DNA from 2 places in the Marinobacter sp. NFXS11 genome. Region 1 is predicted to be linked to the other one. Evidence: riboswitches for the same ligand, from Rfam matches in the RefSeq annotation. Region 1 holds a riboswitch; the other holds the start of a gene.

Evidence for each region. A riboswitch is a leader RNA that binds a small molecule or an ion and turns the genes downstream of it on or off. The one in region 1 is predicted to bind cobalamin.
Region 2: it holds a riboswitch for cobalamin, as region 1 does, so the genes downstream of both, J3362_RS11955 (ribonucleoside-diphosphate reductase subunit alpha) here and J3362_RS13880 (TonB-dependent receptor plug domain-containing protein) in region 1, are expected to answer to the same signal.

What each region holds. Positions count from the first base shown of each region.
Region 1 covers NZ_JAGDDV010000002.1:1,066,656-1,071,492, forward strand. The annotation lists gene J3362_RS13870 (3'-5' exonuclease) at 1-353, opposite strand, end outside; gene J3362_RS13875 (putative nucleotidyltransferase substrate binding domain-containing protein) at 346-2,220, opposite strand; cobalamin riboswitch at 2,343-2,565, shown strand; gene J3362_RS13880 (TonB-dependent receptor plug domain-containing protein) at 2,701-4,539, shown strand; gene J3362_RS13885 (cobalamin-binding protein) at 4,570-4,837, shown strand, end outside.
Region 2 covers NZ_JAGDDV010000002.1:632,431-637,267, forward strand. The annotation lists gene J3362_RS11955 (ribonucleoside-diphosphate reductase subunit alpha) at 1-2,374, opposite strand, end outside; cobalamin riboswitch at 2,504-2,682, opposite strand; gene J3362_RS11960 (FmdB family zinc ribbon protein) at 2,838-3,191, opposite strand; gene fmdA (formamidase) at 3,197-4,429, opposite strand; gene J3362_RS11970 (AAA family ATPase) at 4,531-4,837, opposite strand, start outside.

The sequences.
Region 1 (4,837 bases):
TCCGGTGCCTGGTCGATATCACTGTGGGTAATGCCGTGGATAGTAATCGAGGTCTGGTGCAGCGGGAGCTTGGGCCGCACGATCCAGTGGCGGGCTTTGCCCAGCTGGATGCCGTCGAGCGTAAACGGCACCAGACCGATACTGACAATCGAATGTTGATTGGCGTCCAACCCGGTGGTCTCGAAATCGAGCGCGACAAAGGGCACCTCGGATAAGGGCGTCTCCGGCGACACACACCCACTCTCGTAATAGGCTTTAAGAATCGGGGACTTGCTCTGCTCCGCCAGGGCCTTGAATTGCTCGGGCCATGGCAGGCGTGTAACAGAATTCTCGGCCTGCTCCTCACTAGACATTACGGGCCACCCCGGCGTGATACCGGAATTTCAGGAACTTCTGGGCACCGCTGACTACCTGGAACGCATCCTTGAGATGGCTGCGCTCAAACGGTGAAAGGTCTTCGGGCCGTACGTTGTTGTCCGGCTGCCGGTCAGCCTCGATTGCCAGGGCCTGGTGCCGGATACGAACGATGGAGATAAACTCAAGCGCATCCCTCAGGTTGCCCAGATCGTCGTCCAGCAGGAGCTTGGTGTTGCCGATGGCTTTCAGTCGCTCGAACGAGTTTTGTGCACGGGAGCCGCAGGCCAGGGCATGAACCCGAATCAGATCCGACAGGGGCGCTGTTCCGCGACGTTTCAGGTTGAAGGTCTTCTGGTGCTTGCCATCCTCTTCCAGCACGAAAGTCCGGAAAAAGCCGATCGGCGGCGTGCGGTTCAGGGCGTTGCGCGCCAGCATTGCCAGGAACCGCTGGCTGTTGCTGGCTTTGTCGGCCACCAGTGTCTTGAGCTGTTCGGCAAAGTCGGTCTCGCCGTAGATGCCATCCAGATCAAAGAAGATGTTGCTGTTTAACAGAGCCTCGGCTTTCGGATTATCAATCCAGTCGGTGAAGTAGTCCTTCCAGACGCGCAGTGGCTGCCGCCATTTCTGGTTGGTGGCCATGATGTCGCCGGTGCAGTAGGTATAGCCGCACTCCGCAAGGCCATCGCTGACGAATTTCGCCAGCTCCAGGAAGTATTCGTCATGTTCTTCCGGCACAAAGCTGTCGTCCAGGATCATGGCGTTATCCTGATCCGTGACCACCAGCTGCTCGTCCCGCGCCATGGAGCCGAGCGCCATAAAGCAGTAGGGCACGGGTGGGGGGCCGAGTTTCTCTTCGCCCAGTGCCAGCAGGCGCTGTGTAAAGCTGCGCCCGATACCGGCCATGGCACTGCCAATCATGTGGGAATTGGCATCTTCGTTCACCATGCGAACAAAGCTGTCCCGAACATCCAGGCTGATTTTCTTCAGGCCTTTTACATCCTGCTGATGGTAGATGTTACTGACCAGGTAGAGGCTGCTCTGGCTCTCGTACTTCACGATGTCAGACAGCGCAATCACGCCGCGAACCTCATCCCGATCCATCACCGGAAGATGGTGCACGTTGTTGTGCAGCATGGTGAGCATGGCCTCGAATATGAACATGTTCGAGCGGATGGTGATCAGATCCTCCGACATGATCTCGCTGATCGGGGTTTCCGAGGCCAGGGCTTCGCTGAGGGCCCGGGTGCGCAGGTCCCGGTCGGTAATGATGCCCTTGAGCAAGGGCTTGTCACCTTCCTCATCCATCAGCAGCAGTGCTGAGACGCCGTTTTCGGTCATGATCCGCGCCGCTTCCTGCAGGCGAACGGTGTGGGGCGCTGACACCGGTTCCCGGGCAATCAAACGGGTAACCTTCGATGTCATCAACTGGTTGGACTTTTCGCGGCGGGAAACGGCGGATCGTAGGCGGCTTCGGTCTTCAATCTCAACGAAATCGGCAAAGTTGTCGTCATTTTCCCAGAGGTACTGGAAGGTATCGTAAGGGATCTTGTACAGCAGAACGTCTTCCAGGGCTTTGACGGGGAAGCGCACTTTCCGGTTCATCAACAGGCCAAACTGGCCGAAGACTTCGCCCTCGCTGATCCGGTTGTACAGCTCCCCGGTGCGCCGATAGATCTCGACGGCGCCACTGCGCACGTAATACAGCCAGCTGCTCGGGTCACCCAGTTCGAGGATCTGGCTCCCGGCCTTGAAGTACACAACTTCGATGTCGCCAACCACTCTGTCGAGCAGTTCCTCGGCCATCTCGTCAAACGGCGGATATTGAGCCATGTGATTGCGGATGTCGACCAGCTCGGCCTGCATAAAACTCCCTGTTTTGGCGAAGGAAAAGTGATTGTCAGTCATGGAATATAGCAGTGGCAGAGGCCTGCGGCCATGTTGACCTTTGATGGATTTCATTGACCGCTTACCCGGGTGTTGCTAGCCTTGCCTCACTTTTTTCAGGTGTCCGTCGCAAAGCGCGATGGGTGAAACGGGAAATCGGTGAGCCTGGTAATGCCAGTGCAAAGCCGATGCTGCCCCCGCAACGGTAAGCAGGACAACGGCAATCTGTGCGCCACTGTGTCGCCACGACATGGGAAGGTGATTGCCCGGGAACCGAGGGTTCCGCCTGCCAGCCCGGAGACCGGCCTGGAAAAACACCCGATGTTGCGGTGGGCAACCTGGGTGGGTGATATGCCGGTTACGCTCTCCTGACACCTGTCTACCGCCTGCCCTCATTCGCTGTTCCGCAACAAAACCCAGATTCCCGTGCGGGTGCGCGCGGAGTGCGGAGCAAGTTTCATGTTCAGAATTCAAAGCCCTGTTTTACTGGCCGGCGCTGCCATGGCCGCCCTGCCTCTGGCCGTTTCGGCCCAGTCTGCCCCAGAATCCGATGCCCTGGATCCAATCGTGGTTACCGCGACGCTCGGGCCGAAGACCGTTGGAGAGAGTTTGTCTTCGGTTACCGTCATCGAGAAAGAGGATATTGATCGGCAACAGCCGTCGGAATTCCGCGACCTGTTGCGCGCGCAGCCGGGGATCAATGTGGTGTCGGACGGCAGTTACGGCAAGACCACCAGCGTATTCCTGCGTGGGGCGGGGAGCTCAGGTACAGTGCTGCTTCTCGATGGTATCCGACTGCGCTCTGCCTCTGCGGGCATCCCACCCTGGCAGTTTTTGCCTCCGGAATTGATGGAACGGGTTGAACTGGTGCGGGGCGCGAAGAGCTCCCTCTACGGTGCCGATGCGGTGGGTGGTGTCATCCAGGCGTTCACTCTGGAACCTGAAGCCGGACGCCAGGGTTGGGGTGAGCTAAAAGGAGGCTCCCATGAAACCCGCGAGGTTACCGCTGGATTGGCTGGCCGGGAGGGCCGTTCCTCGTTCCTGGCCAGTGGCGTCTATTCGGACACCGATGGCACCAATCTGAGGGATGGCGGTGAAGACAAGGGCTTTCGGAACACCGGCGGCCTGGCGAAGCTGAGCCACAGTTTTGATCAGGGCGGCGGCGCAGGGCTGACCGTGTTCCAGTCTGAGGGTAATACCGAGTTTGAAGGCGGTGATACCGATTTCTTGATCCGTGCCATGGGCCTGCATCTGGAGGCTGTTGCCAGTGACTACTGGCGCACACGGATCCAGTTCTCGGAAGCTCGCGACGAACAGGATACCTTCGGAGCCAATCCAAGTACTTTCGACACACTGTCTCGCTCGGCGCGCTGGGAAAACACCCTGACGGCCGGTGTTCATGAGCTGGTTCTGGGTACGGAGGTCATGATTGACGAAGTGGATGGCACCAGCAATTTCACGGAAGACAGCAGGACCAACAGTGCGGTCTTTGGCCAGGGTCGTCTGAACTTTGATGCTACCGATCTGACGCTCAGTCTGCGTGTTGATGACAACGAGGCCTACGGGAAAGAGGAGACTGGCGGCGTGGCCTTTGGTCACCAGCTGGACCGTGCCCATCGTTTTCGCCTCAGCTATGCGACCTCGTTCCGCGCGCCAACCTTTAATGATCTTTACCTGACGGTGCCGTTCTACACCGGTAATCCGGACCTCGACGCAGAAGAGGGGCAGATGGTCGAGGCCGGTTTCTCCGGCCGATATGACCAATGGTACTGGGATGTTGCTCTCTATCAGAACGATGTGAAGGACCTGATTACCTATGTTTCTGACCCGGCGACGTTTGAGGGCACCATGGAAAATGTCGAAACGGCCAGAATCCGTGGCGTTGAGGTTTCGTCCGGTATTGAGACTGCTGACTGGAGTCTGGCGGCAGCGGTAACCTACGCGGATACCGAGAACCGCGATACCGGCGCACGTTTACCACGCCGTGCGGAAAAGAATGTGCGTTTGGATGTTGATCGTCTGTTCTCGCAGTGGTCAGTGGGCGCCAGCTTTATCGCCGAGAGTGACCGCTATAACGATGCAGCGAATACCAGCCTGCTGCCAGGCTATGGCACTGTGGACTTGAGGGCGGCCTGGAACTTCCAGCCTGGCTGGTCGGCATCGTTCAAGGTGGATAACGTATTGGACCGTCGCTATGCCACAAGCATCGGATATGACAGTGCCACCTTCGCGCCTTTCGACTATCTGGCCGCAGGCCGAACCTTCATGGCCTCGGTGCGCTATGATTTCCAGCAGTAAATTCACCGATCTGAGAGGCTCACTCCGTCGATGAGGCGCCCCTGGCTCGCTGCATTGTTTGTGCTGTCTCTGCTTGTGCCCTCGCTGGCACAGGCGGAGAGGCGCTGTGTAAGCGACGCGCTGGACCAGCGTGTATGCCTGGCCGAGCCCGCGCAACGCGTTGTTTCCCTGTCGCCGGGTGCCACCGAGCTGCTGTTCTCCGCAGGGGCCGGTGACAGGGTGGTTGCTGTGAGTGCCTGGAGCGATTATCCCGCAGAAGCTGCGGACTTGCCGCAGGTGGGCGACAGCAATCGCCTGG
Region 2 (4,837 bases), 430 kb from region 1:
CCAGAGAGGGATTCACCACGGTGAACTCGCCGGAGAGGTTCGATTTCACGAACAGGTTCTGGTACGCCGGCTCGATGGACTGGGACACACCCACGATGTTGGAAATCGTCGCAGTCGGGGCAATCGCCATCACGTTGCTGTTGCGCATGCCGTTTTTTGCGATCAGTTCGCGTACGGGAGACCAGTCCAGCCGGGCGTTGGTATTCACGGACAGGTCCCCTTCCCGGCGGTTTTCCTTGAGCAGGTTAATGGAGTCGATCGGCAGGATGCCCTGCTGCCAGAGTGAGCACTCAAAGCTCTCATAGGCGCCTCGCTCACCCGCCAGCGAAGCCGAGGCGCGGATGGCGAAGTAGCTGAGTTGCTCCATGGCAACGTCGGCAAACTCAACCGCTTCCGGGCTGGAATACGGCAGGCCCAATTGATAGAGCGCGTCCTGGAAACCCATGAGGCCAAGACCGACCGGGCGATGCTTGAGGTTGGAATTCCGGGCCTGAGGTACGGCGTAGTAGTTGATGTCGATAACGTTATCGAGCATGCGCACGGCGGTGTTCACCGTTTGTTCCAGGCGCTGCACGTCCAGCTCGCCGTTGGCGATATGAGCCGCCAGGTTCACGGAACCAAGGTTGCACACGGCAATCTCGTCGGCGCTGGTGTTCAGGGTGATTTCCGTGCACAGGTTAGAGCTGTGCACCACGCCCCGGTGCTGCTGGGGAGAGCGCAGATTGCACGGGTCCTTGAACGTGATCCAGGGGTGGCCGGTTTCGAACAGCACGGTGAGCATCTTGCGCCAGAGCTGCTTGGCCGGGATTTTCTTGAACAGCTTGATTTTGCCCTGCTCTGCGAGGGCTTCGTAATGCTCGTAGCGTTCACGGAAGGCGTTGCCGTACAGGTCGTGCAGATCCGGCGCATCGCTGGGGGAGAACAGGGTCCAGTCCCGGTCTTCGCGCATGCGCTCGATCAGCAGGTCCGGCACCCAGTTGGCCGTATTCATGTCGTGGGTTCGGCGGCGTTCGTCGCCGGTATTCTTGCGCAGCTCCAGGAACTCCTCGATGTCCAGGTGCCAGCTTTCCAGGTAGGCACACACCGCACCCTTGCGCTTGCCGCCCTGGTTGACCGCTACGGCGGTGTCGTTGACTACTTTCAGGAAGGGCACCACACCCTGGCTCTGGCCGTTGGTGCCCTTGATGTGGGAGCCCAGCGCCCGAACTGGAGTCCAGTCATTACCCAGACCGCCAGCCCATTTGGACAGCATGGCGTTATCTCGGATGGCGCCGTAGATGTCTTCAAGATCGTCGCCAACCGTCGTCAGGTAACAGGACGACAGCTGAGAATGGCGGGTACCGCTGTTGAACAGCGTGGGTGTGGACGCCATGTAGTCGAACGAAGACAACAGGTTGTAGAACTCGATGGCCCGGGCATTCGGGTCGTCTTCGCGCAGGGCCAGGCCCATGGCAACCCGCATGAAAAATACCTGAGGCAATTCCAGGCGGGCCTTGTTCCAGTGCAGGAAATAACGGTCGTACAGGGTTTGCAGGCCCAGGAAGCCAAACTGCAGATCCCGCTCCGGCCGAAGGGCGGCACCCAGGCGCTCCAGATCAAAGGTGGCCAGAGCTTCATCCAACAATTCGTAACGGATTCCCGCATCGATAAAGGCACTCAGGGCCTGTGGATAAATCTCAGCCAATGGCAGACTGATGGGCAGGCCCAGGGCGGCGGCATTCTCCAGGCGAAGTTGCTCCAGGAGCAGGCGTGCAGTGACCGCGCTGTAGTCCGGCTCCCGCTCAATCCGGCTGCGGGCTGTCATGATCAAGGCCGACAGCACGTCTTCCTCGGCGATGCCGTCGTACAGGTTGGTCAGGGCATCGTCCACCAGGGAATCACCTTCAATGCCCTCCAGCCCTGTGGCGGCCTGTTCCACCTGCAGTTTCATCAGGCCCAGATCCAGCGGAGCAATCTCGCCACTGGTCTTTTTCACCGTCAGATGGGGGTGCGCCTCAACCGGCGCATGGCGGGCGCGCTCGCGGGCATGCTCTTCCCGATACAGGACGTAGGCGCGGGCCACCTTCTGTTCTTCGGCCCGCATCAGGGCCAGTTCCACCTGATCCTGGATGTCTTCGATATGCACCTTGCCACCGGCCTTCAGGCGACGGCCAATCGCCTGGATAACCTGGTCGGTCACCCGGTGTACCGCGTCATTGATACGGGCGGAACCGGCGGCGGTGTCGCCCTCAACAGCGAGGAACGCTTTGGTTACGGCGATGCTGATCTTGGATGGGTCAAAGCCGACAAGTGTGCCGTTGCGCTTGATGACCTGAAGGGATTCGGTGTCCGTGTGCGAGGTTGGCCGGGGTTCGGCCAGGGCTGAGGCAGACATGCAGTGTTCTCCTGAATACGCGTTGAGTTCCTTTCACCATCGCGTACGCAGGGGCACACCTCGCCATGGGAATGGCTGGGCATAACCGGTCTGCTCACCCTGGGTCGCGAAGGTGCAGTTGGGAGCCGTAAGGCTCCTTCATCCCTGGCAGGTCTTCGGACTCAGGGGCATGAATCGTTCGATTCGGCCTCGTGTGGCGACTTCCCGGCTTTCACCAGTGTCTTGATGCCACGCTTGTTCCCCAATACCGCTGCGCGTCAGTTCCGGAGTCTCACCGGATTCCCGATACCAGAATGGCTGAGATGATCACACGTTGACCGAGTTGGTTACGCACTGATCACTACATCTGGTATTTGACCAAGGATAGAAACACTATATACACGATATTCGGAAGGGACAACCTGAAGCAATAAAAAAGGCCCCGGAGAGGGGGCCAAACACGTGACAGTTTCAACTCAGCCAATCAGTGGCTGATCATCCAGGGCCGCATGGAAGGAAACATCTTCTTCCCGTCAGCGGTGTAGAACAGCATGGACTTTCCGGGTTTCGGGGAGCCACAGCCGCAGGCGCGACTGTGCTCCTTATCATTCGCCCTTCGGTCTGCGGTGGAAAACACCGGCTCATGCCGGGACCGCTCGTTCCGGTCCTCGGCCGCCCTTTTGGCCGGGTCCATGGCGGCAATGTGGGATGGCAACACGATCACCCGCGGCGACATGGCCTTGCAGGTGGGGCATTGCGCCGGCTTGGCCGCATCCTCCATGGTGGCCAGTGTGTGAAAGAGGCCATGTTCACGGCACTTGTAGTCATACACGGGCATGGCGATTACTCCTTATCTTTCGACAGCGGTACGTCCATGCCCCCGCTGACTTTCTTCTGCGGACCCTCAGCGGACGGGTTAATGTCGAAGTCGAAGATGCCCGTCGGCAACCAGAGCGTGGCGCAGGCGTTCGGGATATCCACCACGCCGCTAATGTGGCCTTCCACCGGCGCACAGCCCAGAATCGCGTAGGCCTGGGCCTTGGTATAACCGAACTTGGTCATGTATTCGATGGCGTTCAGACACGCCTGACGATAAGCCACGTGCACGTCCAGGTAATGCTGGCCGCCGTCTTCGTCTACGGAGATGCCTTCGAAGATTACATAGTCATCGTAACGGGGCTTGATCGGGCTGGGCTTGAACACCGGATTCTTGATGCCGTACTTCTTCACGCCGTCCTTGATCAGGTTCACCCGCAGGTGAATCCAGCCGGCCATTTCGATGGCGCCACAGAACGTGATTTCGCCGTCGCCCTGGCTGAAGTGAAGGTCGCCTACGGAGAGGCCGGCCCCGTCCACGTACACCGGGAAATACACCTTGGAGCCACGGGACAGATCCTTGATGTCACAGTTACCGCCATGTTCCCGTGGCGGCACGGTACGCGCGGCCTCGGCGCCGGCAGCCTTGGCCGCGTCACCGGTCATCTGGCCCATATGGGCGGTCTCACCGTTGGGCAGTGTTGCCAGTTCCGGCACACGCTCCGGATCGGTCGCGACCAGTCCGGCCTCACGCTTGTTCCAGGTGTCCAGCAATTCTTTGGAGGGCAGGCAGCCAATCAGGCCCGGGTGAATCAGGCCGGCAAATTCCACGTTGGGAATGTGGCGGGATTTGGTGAACATGCCGTTGAAGTCCCAGATGGATTTCTGGGCCTCCGGGAAGTGTTCGGTCAGGAAGCCACCGCCGTTCTGCTTGGAGAAGAACCCGTTAAAGCCCCACTGGCTCTCTTCGAAGGTGCCGATGTCGAGGATGTCGACTTCCAGCAGGTCGCCCGGCTCCGCGCCCTCGACCCCGATCGGTCCCGACAGGAAGTGAACCTGGCTGAGATCAACATCGCGCACGTCGTCGGCGCTGTCGTCGTTCTTGATCTGGCCGCCGGTCCAGTCATAGCACTCAACGATGAAATCGTCGCCCGGCTTGACGGTGGCCACCAGCGGAATATCCGGGTGCCAGCGGTTGTGAATTTTGTCGTTCTCATAGGCCGACTTGTTCAGATCGATCTTGATAATGGTTTCAGCCATAACGGGCGCTCCTTGGTGTTGGCTTGCACGATTAGGTAACGGCTTTACTATCCGAAATCCCGTCCCTGTGAGGTATTCGCGAAATGCCCCCGGTGCCTACGTCATTCGACGTATTGGTGCACCGTGACCTTCCTGGCCTTCAGGCCGGCTTCAAACCGGCGACAGTCCGGATACGCCAGCAACGCCCGGGCAACGGCGGGTTCCAGACGCTGCCGGAACGCCCGCAGCATTTCACGGGCGCCATAGCGTGCGTCGTAGCCACGGCAAAGTTCCTCTCGCAGCTCAGGCGACAGCGACAGCTCGGCGTGCTTTCTGGACAACCGGCGATTGAGGCCCGCCAGCTCAATGTCCAGCAGGGCGTCCAGCCAGTTGTCGGTAAGTCGGTTGAAGGTGAGGATCTGATCAATC